2 linked regions of the Pseudovibrio sp. Tun.PSC04-5.I4 genome follow. The protein of the gene in region 1 interacts with the protein of each later gene in a pairwise test. Links are inferred from orthologs where the notes say so. Each region holds a gene or a part of one and is shown on either strand. Other genes may lie near its edges. The genes, in order: mtgA and BLS62_RS24040.

Evidence for each region.
Region 2: the proteins of mtgA (region 1) and BLS62_RS24040 interact in binary tests that used the Escherichia coli proteins (3 or more experiments, as listed by UniProt). The link is inferred for Pseudovibrio sp. Tun.PSC04-5.I4 from one-to-one orthologs.

What each region holds. Positions count from the first base shown.
Region 1 is NZ_FNLB01000006.1:3,138,040-3,147,193, forward strand. What follows is about bases 3,261-6,231. They hold mtgA (monofunctional biosynthetic peptidoglycan transglycosylase), read left to right. Parts: upstream 3,261-4,373; coding sequence 4,374-5,090; downstream 5,091-6,231. Other genes in these bases: BLS62_RS19880 (hydrogen peroxide-inducible genes activator), read left to right, coding at 3,433-4,377; rpmF (50S ribosomal protein L32), read left to right, coding at 5,232-5,417; BLS62_RS19895 (LysE family translocator), read right to left, coding at 5,545-6,177. Outside these bases: BLS62_RS19860 (SAM-dependent methyltransferase), read left to right, coding at 1-1,219; BLS62_RS19865 (NINE protein), read left to right, coding at 1,436-1,798; BLS62_RS19870 (carboxymuconolactone decarboxylase family protein), read right to left, coding at 1,972-2,514; BLS62_RS19875 (peroxiredoxin), read right to left, coding at 2,635-3,186; phbB (acetoacetyl-CoA reductase), read right to left, coding at 6,360-7,088; BLS62_RS19905 (acetyl-CoA C-acetyltransferase), read right to left, coding at 7,258-8,442; polyhydroxyalkanoate synthesis repressor PhaR, read left to right, coding at 8,793-9,154. UniProt on the Escherichia coli protein: Peptidoglycan polymerase that catalyzes glycan chain elongation from lipid-linked precursors. May play a role in peptidoglycan assembly during cell division in collaboration with other cell division proteins.
Region 2 is NZ_FNLB01000006.1:4,042,826-4,048,236, reverse strand. The notes cover bases 2,461-5,411. They hold BLS62_RS24040 (peptidoglycan D,D-transpeptidase FtsI family protein), read right to left. Parts: upstream 4,823-5,411; coding sequence 3,098-4,822; downstream 2,461-3,097. Other genes in these bases: rsmH (16S rRNA (cytosine(1402)-N(4))-methyltransferase RsmH), read right to left, coding at 5,196-5,411; BLS62_RS24035 (cell division protein FtsL), read right to left, coding at 4,835-5,188; BLS62_RS32845 (UDP-N-acetylmuramoylalanyl-D-glutamyl-2,6-diaminopimelate--D-alanyl-D-alanine ligase), read right to left, coding at 2,461-2,983. In the rest of the region: more of BLS62_RS32845, read right to left, coding at 1-2,460. UniProt on the Escherichia coli protein: Essential cell division protein that catalyzes cross-linking of the peptidoglycan cell wall at the division septum. Required for localization of FtsN.

The sequences.
Region 1 (9,154 bases):
GAGCAAGTTTGTCCGAATAGGCCAGCTAACAATTTTCGATGCCAAAGGGCGTGAACATGTCCATGGCGGCAAGGTAGATGGCCCCAATGCTGCCCTGCGTTTTCATAATAACAAACTTCCCTATACGCTTCTGTTAGACCCGGAGCTGAAAGCTGCTGAAGGCTACATGGATGGCGAGATCACCATGGAAGCGGGCTTTACGTTGAACGATCTGGTGGCTGTGTTTATGGCCAATGAAGGTGTGCTGACAGAACACCCGTTGCAACGCATTTTGACCTCCATGAAGGAAGGACATTCGCGACGCGGCCTTGGCTTAAACTTGAAAAAGAACAAGGCGAAGGTTCGCCATCACTACGATCTCTCCACCGATCTCTATCGACTGTTTTTGGATGAAGGGTTGAACTATAGCTGTGCCTATTATCGGAGCCCTGACGATACTCTTGAAGAGGCTCAACAGGCCAAGCTGGACCATATTGTTGCAAAGCTTGATTTGAAACAGGGAATGTCCGTGCTGGAAATCGGCGGCGGTTGGGGGTCTTTGGCGCTCCGCATGGCGCAGGCTGGTGCGCAGGTGACATCCCTCAATGTTTCGACTGAGCAGATTAAAATTGCGGAAGAGCGTGTAAAAGCGGCTGGCCTTGAAGATCGGGTTGAATTCGTTTGTCTGGATTACAACGAGTTCGAGGGCGAGTTTGATCGTGTTGTCTCGATTGGGATGATGGAACATGTGGGGCATGGCAATTTTGGTGCTTATTTCAACAAGATCCGTGATTGCCTGAAGCCAAATGGTTACGCCATGATCCACTCTATAGGGCGTAGTAGTCCTCCTGGTGTGACCGGTCCGTTCTTGAGCAAGTACATCTTTCCCGGTGGTTATTGCCCCTCCTTATCTGAGACCTTTGCGGATATTGAAAAGACGGGCTTATGGGTGTGTGATAACGAAATTCTGCGATTGCACTACTATTACACCATCCGGGACTGGCGTCTGAAATTTGAGGCCAACCGGGATAAGATCAAAGAGCTGTATGATGAGCGCTTCTGCAGAATGTGGGAGTTCTATCTGTCTGGATGTGAGATGAATTTTTTGCATGGGCGTCTCATGGTGTTTCAGCTTGTCCTTTCCAAAGAGCGGGATGCAGTGCCAATTATTCGTGACTTCATTGGAGACAATGAACAGGCGATGATGGCCCACCGTGATGACCGGCGGAAAACGGCTTAATCTGTTTGGTCCAATTATATTTACAAAGGCATGCTCGACGTCTGAAAGAATAGATTTTGAGTATGTCTCGGTTTGCCTTGTTTCGGAAGTGGCTGCTGTTTAACCAATTTGGTTGACTGGGGAAATTCTATTTTGTGCGACTGGTGTTCTTGACCAATGTATGCCGTCACCCTAACTTTTGCTGGTTTTCGGGCTAGTGAAAAGATCTGGTGATTGATGTTTGATGATATTCCGCTTCCAAGTCGGAAAATGCGAGATGGCGTATTTAATTTAACAGCGCCTGGCAAATCTACTGCCTACGCTATTTTATTCGCGCTCCTGTTTGGTGGGATTGCCGGACATCGGTTTTATCTGCGGAAATTGGGCACGGCAGTTGCTATAAACCTTCTTAACATTGTTGGTGTGCTGATCCTTATTCCTCTGTTTTTGGATGGAGGGGAGGAGGAGCTGCTAACAGCGCTGACAACGGGTCAGATGATCGGGTTGTTTCTTGCAATCGCAATGATGGCGATTGCTGGTTTCTGGGTGTTTGTTGATCTTATTGTGCTGTTTGTTGTGCTTATCCGTGAGAGTTTTTGAGGCGATCCCATCAGGATATTCACTATCTATAGAGCATAAAAAAAAGCCGAAGCTGGGGGGCTTCGGCTTTGCGCTCAAAAGAGCAAGTGGCGGCGCGCATACTTTGGGGGCGGTTACAGAACGAGGGAGAGTTATTCTGTACCGAAGCAGGGCCTGATGGGACGTGCGTGTTTTTATTCAGCTGCTTCGAGCTCCAGTTCCGAAGCTTCAAGGGCGATTGCTGCGGACTGGATTATTGATGCAAAACGAACAGCTGTTTGAACCATTTCTGCAGTGACACCGGCTTTGCGCAGGATAGCCTCATGGCTATCAATACACATGCCGCAGCCGTTGATTGCAGAAACCGCGAGCGACCATAATTCGAAATCAACCTTGTCTACACCTGGCCTTCCGATCACGTTCATACGTAATTTAGCTGGCATGGTGCCGTATTGCTCATTGGAGGAGAGGTGAACAAAACGGTAGTAGATGTTGTTCATGCCCATGATTGTTGCAGCAGCTTTGGCAGCGCTCATCGCCTCGGGAGACAGGTGAGGAGCAGCTTCTGCTACAAGTGCTTTCTTGACGTCTGCATTGCGAGTGGTGATCGCGCAGGCAACAATGAGGCCATATTTTTGCTGGGCAGTGAGAGATTCATCAGTGGCCATTGAGCCAAGGTTCAGGCGAACGTCTTTCGCGAATTCACCGAAACGGGATTTCAGAGAGTCAATGGACATGATGTTACTCCTAATGATGATTAGCGAGAGGCCGCGTGCAAAGTGTTTTTTATTTATTTAGCGAGGCCGGAGCACTGCGATTTTTCGCTTTAGATGCTCCGACCCTGAAAGGTGCCGAGATTAAGCTGCGATTACTTCGCCGCCAACTTCACGGTTACATGGGCAGAGTTCGTCGGTCTGCAAAGCATCGAGAACGCGGAGTGTATCCTTAGGGTTACGGCCAACGTTGAGGTTGGTTGCGTAAACGTGCTGGATGGTGTTTTCCTGATCCACAACGAAGGTGTAGCGGTATGCAACGCCGTCTGGTGAGCGAACGCCGAGGCCGTCTACGAGAGAGCCGTTGGTGTCAGCGAATGACCACATTGGCAGCTTGTCGAGATCAGCGTGATCACGGCGCCATGCGAGCTTACAGAATTCGTTGTCGGTGGAACCGCCGAGAACAACAGCATCACGGTCTTCAAACTCACCAGCGAGGCGAGCGAATTCAGCGATTTCAGTTGGGCAAACGAAGGTGAAATCTTTTGGGTAGAAGAAGATTACTTTCCACTTACCTTCAAAGCTTTTTTCGGTGATTGCTTCAAACGCGCTTTCGCCGTTTTCTTCATGGTTGTTGAAACCAGGCTTTACGCCAACTACTTCAAATTTTGGAAGCTTTTCGCCGATACCGAGCATGGAACTCTCCTAAATATGTGCGGCGCCAGAGCACCACTAATTAGTGATTTTAATGAAGATTTGAAAATTCGCGTCTTCGTTGGGGGCCTTATGCAGCCATTGGTGCCATCGGTCAAAACGATAATAACGAAGATATCTATCGATTAAATCGAATGATCTGCTAGATTATCTCAGGAATGGCCGAATTCAGCCAAACTTAGATAAATTCTAATCTGCGGACTTTGATCTGTGTCATCCGGGCGTAAAATGTTACCCACATTAAAACAGCTTCAGTACTTTAAGACCCTTGCCAAGCACCTCTCGTTTTCGAAAGCTGCAGAGGCCAGTTTCATCACCCAGTCTACGCTTTCCGCCGCAATTAAACAGCTGGAGGGCATTTTGGGATGTGAGCTACTGGACCGGTCCGGGCGCACGTTGGTGCTGACGGATGCCGGGGAGACGGTGCTTGAGAAGGCATCTTTGTTGCTGCGTGATGCTGAAGACCTTGTTCAGGGTGTGCGTGCGCAGAATAAGCCGCTCTGTGGGCGGTTCCGGCTTGGTGTGATCCCTTCCATTGCTCCTTTTTTGCTACCGCGGTTTTTGCCACGCTTGCGCAAGTTGTACCCGGAGCTGCAATTGTTTCTGAGGGAGGACCTTTCGCGCAATTTGATGGCTGCTTTGAAGGAGGGGCGTATTGATGCTGCTCTTATGGCGCTGCCCTATGACACTACGGGGTTTGAATCAAAAGTGATTGGGAGTGATGCTTTCTATCTGGCAGTGCCTTGCGGACACCCGCTTTGCGGTGCTGCGCAGGTGAAGATGGAAGATCTGGCAGATGAGGTGTTGTTGCTGTTGGAAGATGGGCACTGTTTACGCAATCACGTGCTCGCAGCAACGGGAGGACGTATGTTGACGGCTAATGAGGATATACAAGCCACATCTTTATCAACACTTGTACAAATGGTGGATAACGGAATTGGCGTCACTCTGGTGCCACGTATTGCTGTTGATGCGGACATCGATCGCGGGACCTCGTTGAAGCTCATAAAAATTGCCGACGAGAGTGCGCGCCGTGAGATTGGAATGGTCTGGAGACGGAAGTCTTCTTTTGAAGGAAATACGAAATTGCTTTGCGAGGCTCTGGAACGATTCATGATTGAAACTCACAGAGATGTCTCAGCACTTCAGAATGTATCGGAGAAAGGTGCTTGAAAAAAGCGCGTGTAAAGAGGACGCCGCAGCCGCTGAAACGCAGAATCAAGCGTTGGGCCCTTCGGGTGTTAGGTGCTCTGCTGGCTTTGCCTGTGGTGCTGACATTGCTGTATACGGTGGTTCCTCCTTATTCCAGTTTGATGCTTTATCGCACTGTTACGGGCCAACCCGTTTGGCGTAAATGGGTGCCTTTGAACGAAATATCCGTTAATTTACAACGCTCCGTTGTTGTTTCGGAGGATGCTACGTTCTGCCTGCACGGCGGGGTCGACTGGCCTGCTGTTCGAGGTCAGGTTGGAAAGTTGTTTGATGGCAAGCGGCCACGCGGGGCCAGCACCATTACAATGCAGCTCGCTAAGAACCTGTTTTTGTGGAACGGGCGGGATTATGTGCGCAAGGCGCTGGAAGTGCCTTTGGCTTTGTTACTGGATGGAGTTCTTTCCAAGCGACGGCTTTTGGAAATCTATCTGAACGTTGCTGAATGGGGTCCCGGCATCTATGGAGCCGAGGCTGCTTCGGAAACTTTTTTTGGGAAAACCGCTGCAAAACTATCGGCGAATCAAGCCTCGTTGTTGGCTACAGCGCTTCCTAATCCTATTGCGAGAAACCCCGCGAAACCTGCCTCTGGACATCGCAGGCTTGCCGGTATAAACCGTAGCCGAGCTCAAGTGGCCGGCGAAGTCCTTAACTGTATTTCGGCGTTGGAGAGGTAGTGCGAAATTAATTTCGTATAATGACTGGCAATACCTTTGGTTTGCCTGTATAACCCCCGCCATTCTGAGAGATTGTGTATTTCGCACGTTGACGCCGCGCTTGTAGTGGCGCGTGCGTTTGTGACGAGAGAGAGAGCTACAATGGCTGTTCCTAAGAAAAAAGTATCGCGTATGAAACGCGGCTTTCGCCGTTCTACCGACGCTCTGGCTCAACCAACTTATGTGGAAGACAAGGATTCCGGCGAACTGCGTCGCCCGCACCATGTTGACCTGAAGTCTGGTATGTACCGGGGTCGTCAGATTCTTCAGCCTAAAGACGACGTCTAAGACTGAAGCGATCACTGCGATTAATATTGAAATGGCCGTCCCTTGGGGCGGCTTTTTCTTTTTGTGGATTCGGTTTGGAATGAAAAAGGCCGCATCACGTAAAGAAGCGACCTTTTTTTGATTGCTGTTAGCGCTGGCTCTCAAACGCCAATCGTGCAGCTAATCCGGCAAACATCGTTCCCAGAATGTAGTTTGCCAGGTTTTTTAGTTTGCCACTGCCACTCAGATATCTTGTGAGATGGCTTGCTGCGATAATGACGGTTCCATTGATGAAAAATCCAACAGTGTTCAATACTGTTGCGAGAACCATAATTTGAGTTGCTATATTCCCAGCCTCTGGATTTACAAATTGCGGGAACAGCGCCAGCACAAAAATCGCCATTTTCGGATTGAGAAGATTTGTTAGGAAACCTTGCCGGAACATTTGATATGTTGAGTGTTTCCCAGCTTCCTTCGGTGTGCTGGAGTTCTCTGGCGTTGATGTGAAGGCCTTCCAAGCAAGAAACATCAGATACGCCGTACCAGCAAAGTGGACCGCATCATAGGCGATTGGAACCGCAAGGAAGAGTTGGGACAAGCCAAAAGCTGCTGCTAAGGCATGGAAGTAAGTTCCAACAGCTATGCCTGCAAATATTGCAAGTCCAGCACGCCGACCCTGAGCAGCGCTACGAGTGGCGATGAGCAACATATCTGGTCCGGGGGTGACTGTTAGAGCGAGGGAGGCAGCAGCGAATAAGAGAAGCGTTGAATAATCTGGCATTGCGATTCCACTCATGTTCCGTTTGCAAAACGGGTGCTTTTATAGGAAGCGCACATGCGCTGCAATTGCGTTTGAGTAAAATTGTAAAGCCAAACAAAATAAAACCGCCCCGGATGAGGCGGCTTCGTTTCTTATTGTTCTGTCGCTTGCGGGCGGCAGAGTAGGTGATTTACGCCTCTGACTCAGCCGTTGGCGACGTACTGTGCGCCGTTGATGGTCATGACTGAGCCTGTCACGAATGCTGCTGCCGTTGATGTGAGGTAGCAGACCATGCCAGCGATCTCTTCTGCCTTGCCGAGGCGTCCGACTGGGATCTGACCAATAATGCTCTCCAGCACCTTCTCAGGCACTGCAGCAACCATGTCTGTATCAATGTAACCCGGGCAGATGCAGTTCACCGTAATGCCTTTGCGCGCAGTTTCCTGAGCCAATGCTTTGGTGAAACCAATCACGCCAGCTTTTGCAGCTGAGTAGTTGGTTTGGCCGATCTGCCCCTTTTGTCCATTGATGGAAGAGATGTTGATGATACGGCCCAGGCCACGCTCGCGCATGCCATCCAAAACAGGACGGCTCATGGTGAACATGGAATCCAGGTTGGTTTTCATCACAGCGGTCCACTGTTCATAGTCCATCTTGTGGAACCAGCCATCACGGGTGATGCCAGCGTTGTTTACGAGAACTTCGATGTCGCCTAAATCGGAAGTGACTTGAGCAATCCCAACTTCGCAAGCCTTTGGGTCAGATACATCCCACTTGTAGGCTTTGATGCCAGTTTCAGCGCTGAATTTGTCAGCAGCTTCCGTGTTACCTGCATATGTTGCCGCAACTGTGTATCCCGCATCATTAAGACCCTTGGAAATTGCCGCGCCGATGCCGCGCGTTCCACCAGTTACAATTGCTACCCTGCTCATCGAAATACCCCCCGCCTTAGGAATGAAATATTAGAAACCACTTTTACAGGTAATAATAATGACGGAGCAAAGACAACTCCGTCATTAGTTAGGGAATTGACTTAAACCTTACGCAGGGAACATAAAGTTCAATTATTCCAAATACGTGACAGTAGTGCCAATGTTGAGGTTATTTTCTCTCAACACACAGTGCGATACCCATGCCGCCGCCAACACAAAGCGTAGCGAGACCTTTTTTCTTATCTTCGCGCTTCATCTCATGCAGGAGTGTTACAAGTACGCGTGCGCCAGATGCACCGATTGGATGACCCAGAGCGATTGCGCCACCGTTCACATTCAGCTTATCCGCGTCGAGGCCGAGTTCCTGACCAACAGCAAGAGCCTGCGCAGCAAATGCTTCATTGGCTTCTACAAGGTCAAGATCTTCAACGGACCAACCTGCCTTCTGAAGGGCTTTCTTGGAAGCTGGGATTGGACCAAGACCCATGTAAGCGGGGTCAACACCCGCCGTTGCCCATGACTTGATGGTTGCCAGTGGTGTCAGACCACGTTTTTCAGCGGCTTCTGCACTCATCAGGACGAGGGCTGCTGCGCCATCATTGATGCCAGATGCATTTGCTGCTGTGACTGTACCTTCTTTTTTGAAAGCTGGGCGCAGTTTTTGCATCGCGGAGATTTCTGCACCCATGCGGATGAATTCATCATCTTCCACCACGCGCTCGGATTTGCGCTCCTTGACGGTGATCGGTGTAATCTCGTCTTTGAACTTGCCAGCCTTCTGAGCTGCTTCTGCTTTGTTTTGAGAGGAAACCGCGAACTCGTCCTGTGCATCACGAGAGATCTGGTACTTTTCCGCGATGTTTTCTGCAGTGATACCCATATGATAGCCTTGGAACGCGTCAATGAGACCGTCCTTCAGCATGGTGTCAATCATCTTGTAATCGCCCATCTTCACACCAGCACGCAATGTCTGACAGTGAGGAGACAGGGTCATATTTTCCTGACCACCTGCAACGATAATATCAGCATCACCGGACTGAATCTGCTGCATGCCCATAGCAACGGCACGCAACCCTGAGCCACACACCTGATTGATGACGACAGCCGTCGAATCATCAGACATGCCAGCTGCGAGAGCGGCTTGGCGTGCTGTGTTCTGGCCCTGACCCGCGGAAAGAACGTGACCGAAGATGATTTCGTTCACATCACCGGCCGCGACTTTTGCTTGATCAAGAGCAGACTTGATAACTGCTGTTCCCAACTCACAAGCGGGTACACTTGCAAAAGCGCCGTTGAAAGAACCGATCGGGGTGCGCGTTGCGCTTACAATTACAACTTCATTAGGCGAGGTCATATGTAATTCTCCAATGTATCTGCCAAGCCGGGCTTGAAATTTAAAGGCGTTTGTAAGTTACGGAGCCGCCGCAAAATTACTCTTCGGCCTCAAAAGCCCTTTGAACTCGTAGAAAACCTAATGGGAACACTATTCAATTTGGTGGGGCCATGGCCAGCTGAATTCGATAATTCCTATTAAGACCATAGTTGACCTATGAAAGCGCTAGCGTGAAAGGTGACATTTAGCTTACTCTGCGGCTACTAGTTAATCCCATACCTAAAGAATGTGGGATAGGGGGAAGCTGGCCGGTACAGTTTTGGATAGTGTTCCAGACCTGCCGTTATAGTGCATTGAGGTACTCAAATCTGATGGCTAAGACAAACGAAGCCACTATCATCAAGAAGTACGCCAACAGGCGCCTTTATAATACTGGAACCAGCACATATGTGACCCTTGAGGACCTAGCAGTGATGGTGAAAGCTGAGGACGATTTTGTTGTCATTGACGCAAAATCCGGTTCAGACATTACCCGGTCCGTGTTGACTCAGATTATTTTTGAGCAAGAAAACAAGGGGCAAAACTTGCTCCCGGTTACATTTTTGCGCCAATTGATCCGTTTTTATGGCGATAGCATGCAAAGTATTGTGCCGAGCTATCTGGAATTCTCTATGTCCTCTCTTACGCGTGAGCAGGATAAGCTGCGCAGTCAAATGAACCAGTCTGTGGGAAC
Region 2 (5,411 bases), 900 kb from region 1 along the record:
CAATAGATTGCGCGCCCGCCCGCATCCCAAAGCTGACGATGTTTTTCACACCAGACACAGCTGCCAGATACCGCAGCAAATCATACTGCCGGTTGTCACGGTTCAAAATAGCCACACCACCCCGTTCAAGGCCGGAGAAAATCTCCCCTTTGGCACGGGCAATGTCTTCGATAGAGTTGAAGGCTTCCAGATGGACCGGCTCAACAGTGGTCACAATCGCCACATGTGGGCGCACCATCTTCACCAGCGGCGTGATCTCGCCGCGGTGGTTCATGCCGATTTCAAAAATCCCAAACTCGGTGTCAGCATGCATACGCGCAAGCGTGAGAGGCACACCCCAATGGTTATTGAAACTGGCAACGGGCGCATGTGTAAAGCCGGATTTAGACAGGCAAAGCCGCAACGCTTCTTTCGTCCCGGTCTTACCAACAGAACCAGTCACCGCAATAATACGGGCCTTACTCCGGGCACGAGCTGCAACACCAAGCCGCTCTAGTGCCTTAAGCACATCATCAACGACCACATAACGACCGCCTTCAGGCAACTCCGACAGTTTTTCACGTGAGACGACAGCAACAGATGCCCCCGCTTCCACCGCTGCCACTGCAAATAGATGTCCATCAAAGTTTTCGCCTTTGACGGAGAAATACGCATCACCGGGCTGTAATGTCCGGCTATCAATGGAAATACCGGTCACATCAGTTGTCACGTCACCAAGGACATCCCCGTCCACGGCTTCAAGAAAATCTGTAAGTGTCCATAGCGGCCCACGATCAATATCAGGCAGTTCAATCATTTGCCGCTCATATTCCGACTTAACTTCTGAATCCAACAGGTTGATATGGGGAACGATAGTCCACTTAGGCTTGTCTATCGCTGACTTAGGTACGGATTTTTTCGCAGGCGTTTCATCAGATTCAGCAACAGGCACCGGAATGTCCAGAACAGGATCTGGTTCACTTGGCGCTTCTGGCTCACTCTGTATTTCTGGTTCACTCTGGATTTCAGGCTCAACAGGTAACTCAGGTTCAGGAGCTTGCGATACATCCTCTGCTGCAATGGGGGCAACCTCTTCAAGGCCTTCATCCGCAACAATCGCTTCTGCTTCTGCTTCTGCTTCGATAGCCACTAAATCACCCAGCAGCTCATCTTCAAGCGCATCAGGCGTATCCACGGCAACAGTAGGAAAAGTTTCCTTGGCAAGCTCTGGATCACGAGATTCAGCATCCGCCAACTCAGCATCGGCAAGATCGTCGCTGCCAAGCGCGTCTTCCTCCAGCACAAGCCAATCTTCTTCAACCTGATCTTCGCTACCATCAGGGTTTTCTGGCAGAACAGCTTCAAGTTCTTCAACACCAACCTGAACAGCAGCCAGTAAATCATCATCGCTCAAATCAGCTGCCGCATCATCCTCACCGTCCCCGGCAAGTAAATCCATTTCATCGAGGTCTAAGGAGAATTCAGAGGCTTCTCCCTCTGAGGAGGCCGGAGCATCCGCTTGCTCGCCTGCAAGTGTCAATGCACCTTGCACCGCTTCATGATCAGAAAATGGCAGAACTTCAGATCCAACAATCTGGCCGGTTTCATGCCCTTTACCCGCAATACAAAGCACATCACCTGCTTGCAGCATGCCAATGGCCTGCTGGATCGCCACAGCCCGATCACCGATCTCCAATGCACCCGGACAAGCTACAACAATCTCAGCACGAATAGCATCTGGATCTTCAGTACGCGGGTTATCATCAGTCACAATGGAAACATCGGCAAGGCGAGCAGAAATCTCGCCCATCAGCTGACGCTTTCCTGTATCCCGGTCACCACCACAACCAAACACGCTGATTAGACGCCCAGATGCAAACGGACGCAGTGCCGCCAACACATTTTCCAAGGCCTCCGGTTTGTGGGCATAATCTACAAACACCAGCGCGCCGTTTTCGCGCGAACCAACAAGCTCAATACGCCCCGGTGCGCCTTGCAACACTGTCAACGCTTCCAACACTGTCTGAACTGGAATACCAGCAGAAATAGCCAGCCCCGCAGCGAGCAGCGCATTGGAGACTTGAAAATCACCAGCAAGCGGCAATGCAACAGAATACAGGCCTTCAGCTGTTTCCAACTGTAAGACCTGACTAAATCCTTCCGGCTCAACACTAAGGAGCTTCAGGTCATCGCCAAAGTAGCCAATGGTGAATGTCTTGAGCCCGCGTTCTTCGGCAATCGCAAGCACACGATCAGAAAACTGAGTTTCCGGATCAACAACAACCACACCATCATCAGGAAGAATCTCCTTAAACAAGCGCAGTTTGGCTTGCAGGTAATCCTCAATGGTCGAATGATAGTCCATATGGTCGCGGCCAAGATTGGTAAACCCAGCAGCACAAATACGCACCCCATCCAGACGAAACTGATCCAACCCGTGGCTGGATGCCTCCATGGCAGCATGGGTAACTCCATCGTCTACCAGACGCTTTAAATCCTGATGCAAGGAGACAGGATCCGGCGTTGTCAGGCCGCCATAACTCTGGCCCGTAGACGTAACCGTGCCGATCGTCCCAAGACTGGCAGAAACGTGCCCCGCATATTCAAAAATCTGGCGAATGAACACAGCAACCGACGTTTTGCCCGCTGTACCCGTCACAGCTACCATTCGCTCTGGTTGTTCACCAGAAAACGCAGCAGCCATCAACGCAAGTTCCTTACGCGCATCCTCCGCAGCGATCAAAGCAACCAGCTTGGCTTGCCCGCGAATTTCATCGGTAACACGTGCAGCATCTATCAAAATTGCAGCAGCGCCAGCGTCCACGGCCTGCGAAATAAACCGCGCACCATCAACTTTGACGCCATCTAAGGCCGCAAATACAAAACCTGGCTCAACTGCCCGACTATCAGCAGTAAGCCCTGTAATAGTGAGAGTATCAACGCTGTCTGATCCATCAGCTTCAGCGGATTCTATCTCTTGTTTTGTAAGGTCTTTAAGCAACATGATGTCGATATGTCCGGCCTATGAGACATGAATGTGGCAAAGTGGTCGATGAAAATTGATGACTTCAATTCCCCTCAATATGACCATGTACTGCCTCATTCAATTGGCTCTTGTTTAATTCCGGCTCTGATAAGAAACCGGAATGGTTTCTGCGTCATCCACGAAATCAGGCACCACACCCAACATCGGTGCAATTCTGCGGATAACAGATGCTGTGGTTGGCGTCGCATTCCACCCGGCTGTCGAGTAGCGTTGACCTTCCACTTTTTGCGGCTCATCCAACACAATCAAAACAAGGTATTGGGGGTTAGACATGGGAAAAGCAGACAGGAAGGAATTCAGATAAATACCCTCTGCGTAGCGGCCGTCGACCACTTTCTGTGCCGTCCCTGTCTTTCCACCAACATCGTAACCCGGCACCGCAGCCCGGCGACCTGATCCACGCAACACGTTTTCACGGTTAAGATATCGAAGAATTTCGCTGGTTTCAGGAGCCAGAACTTGTTTCGCTATCTTGTCCGCCTGCTCAACAGTGCGTGGCAGAAAAGTTGGTTGGAGGTACTTACCGCCATTCACCAGAGCAGCACCAGCAACGGCCATCTGAAGCGGGGTCACGCCCAAACCATGACCAAAAGAGATGGTCATTGCCGCAAGTTCACTCCACTTTGGAGGAAGCAAAGGACGCGCAACACCCGGCATTTCCGTTTGCAACTTCTCTGTCAGCCCGATCTTCTTCAAAAACGCTTTTTGAGCAGGAATACCCGCCTTCTGCATCATCTTGATAGTGCCGATGTTGGAAGAATAAATGAAAATTTCAGGCACCGTCAGAACCCGGCGTTTACCGTGGAAATCATCAATCTTCTGACCCGCAATACGGATAGGCTTTGTGGCATCAAAACTATCCTCCAGCTTCACCTTGCCGCTATCCAGCGCCATTGCAACAGTAATGCCCTTAAAGATAGAGCCCATCTCATACACACCGCCCGTAACACGGTTCATACGCTCCGCCTCAAGCGCTTGCTGACGGTTGTTCGGATCAAAATCCGGCAGTGAGGTCATGGCGATAACTTCGCCAGTATCCACCTTGAGCACCACACCCATAGCCGCTTTGGCTTTGTAGTACTCCATGGACCTAAGCAGCTCATCTCGCACCGCATGCTGGACGCGCAGATCAACGGAAAGCCGAACCGGCTCCATAGTACTATCCTGCGTAAAGCCAAGGTCCTGAAGATCCTTCAGCCACGCCTGATCAACGTATTTCTCCATGCCGGAAAGGCCTTGGTTATCTACGTTCACCGTACCTAGAATATGGCTGACAGTTTGCCCACCGGGATAAAACCGTTTGTTGCTCCTACGAAAGCCAACCCCTGGCAGGCCAAGGCCATGGATCGCCTGACGTTGCTCAACAGTGATCTCACGCTTAAGCCACGTAAACAGCGCATTGCTTTCAAGACGTTTCTTGATCGCAGGCGTATCGAGTTCAGGCAAAACAGAGATCAGCCCGTCAAACACTTCATCGGTGTCTGGAATTTTGCGTGGTTCCGCATAAAGCGCAGCACTCTTGATATCGGTCGCAAGAATTTCTCCATTGCGATCAACAATATCAGGGCGCGATTGCGTACCACTGTTTTGAGCTGCCAAAAACCGCTCAGCCGGATCGCCATCCTGCAAACCAAGCAGAACCAGACGGCCCGCAATTGCTCCGTAAACACCAATGAAAAGCACCATGGCAAAGAAGATACGCGAGCGTCCGGGCCCACGTAGCCGGATCGCACTCGTGCCATGTTTTGGACTGGACTTAGACCGCCGCAAAAAGGAGCTGTCAGCTATTCTGGCCACAAACCCCTCCTATTACTGTACGGATGTGAAGCGACTGGCGTATCCGCTCATCGCATCTGCAGAAACCGGCTCCATGAGCACAGGTCTAACGGGCAACGCTTTCAGAGTTGTAATCTGCTCTGCGCGCAACGGCTCTAACTTCAAAATATCATTATAACGATCAACAATACCCTGCAGGCGCCCCGGTTGGTTCAACACACTCCACTGCGCTTTGTAGTAGCGGATTTCGTCCTTTTCCTTAGCGATCTCGTTAGAGAGCAGGCGCACCTGATCCGCTAGGTTTTCGTTGGACATTTTAATGTCGTAAACAACCGCAGCACCAATAACCACTGCAATAACAAAGAACAGATTGACGAAGCGTAGCATAATAAACCTAGCCCCCTAGTCCGTGGAATGATGCCAGACGTGGAACGCCAGCAGCATGAATGTCTAATGTTCGCTCAGGAGCTGGCAACCGCCGTGCGGCACGCAACCGCGCGGAACGCGACCGAGGATTATCAAAGATCTCCTCAGCACTAGCGTCCTGATTACCCTTAACAATGAACTCAAAGGTTGCAGGAGGAACCTCCAGCTCCGGCATGTGGCGCGA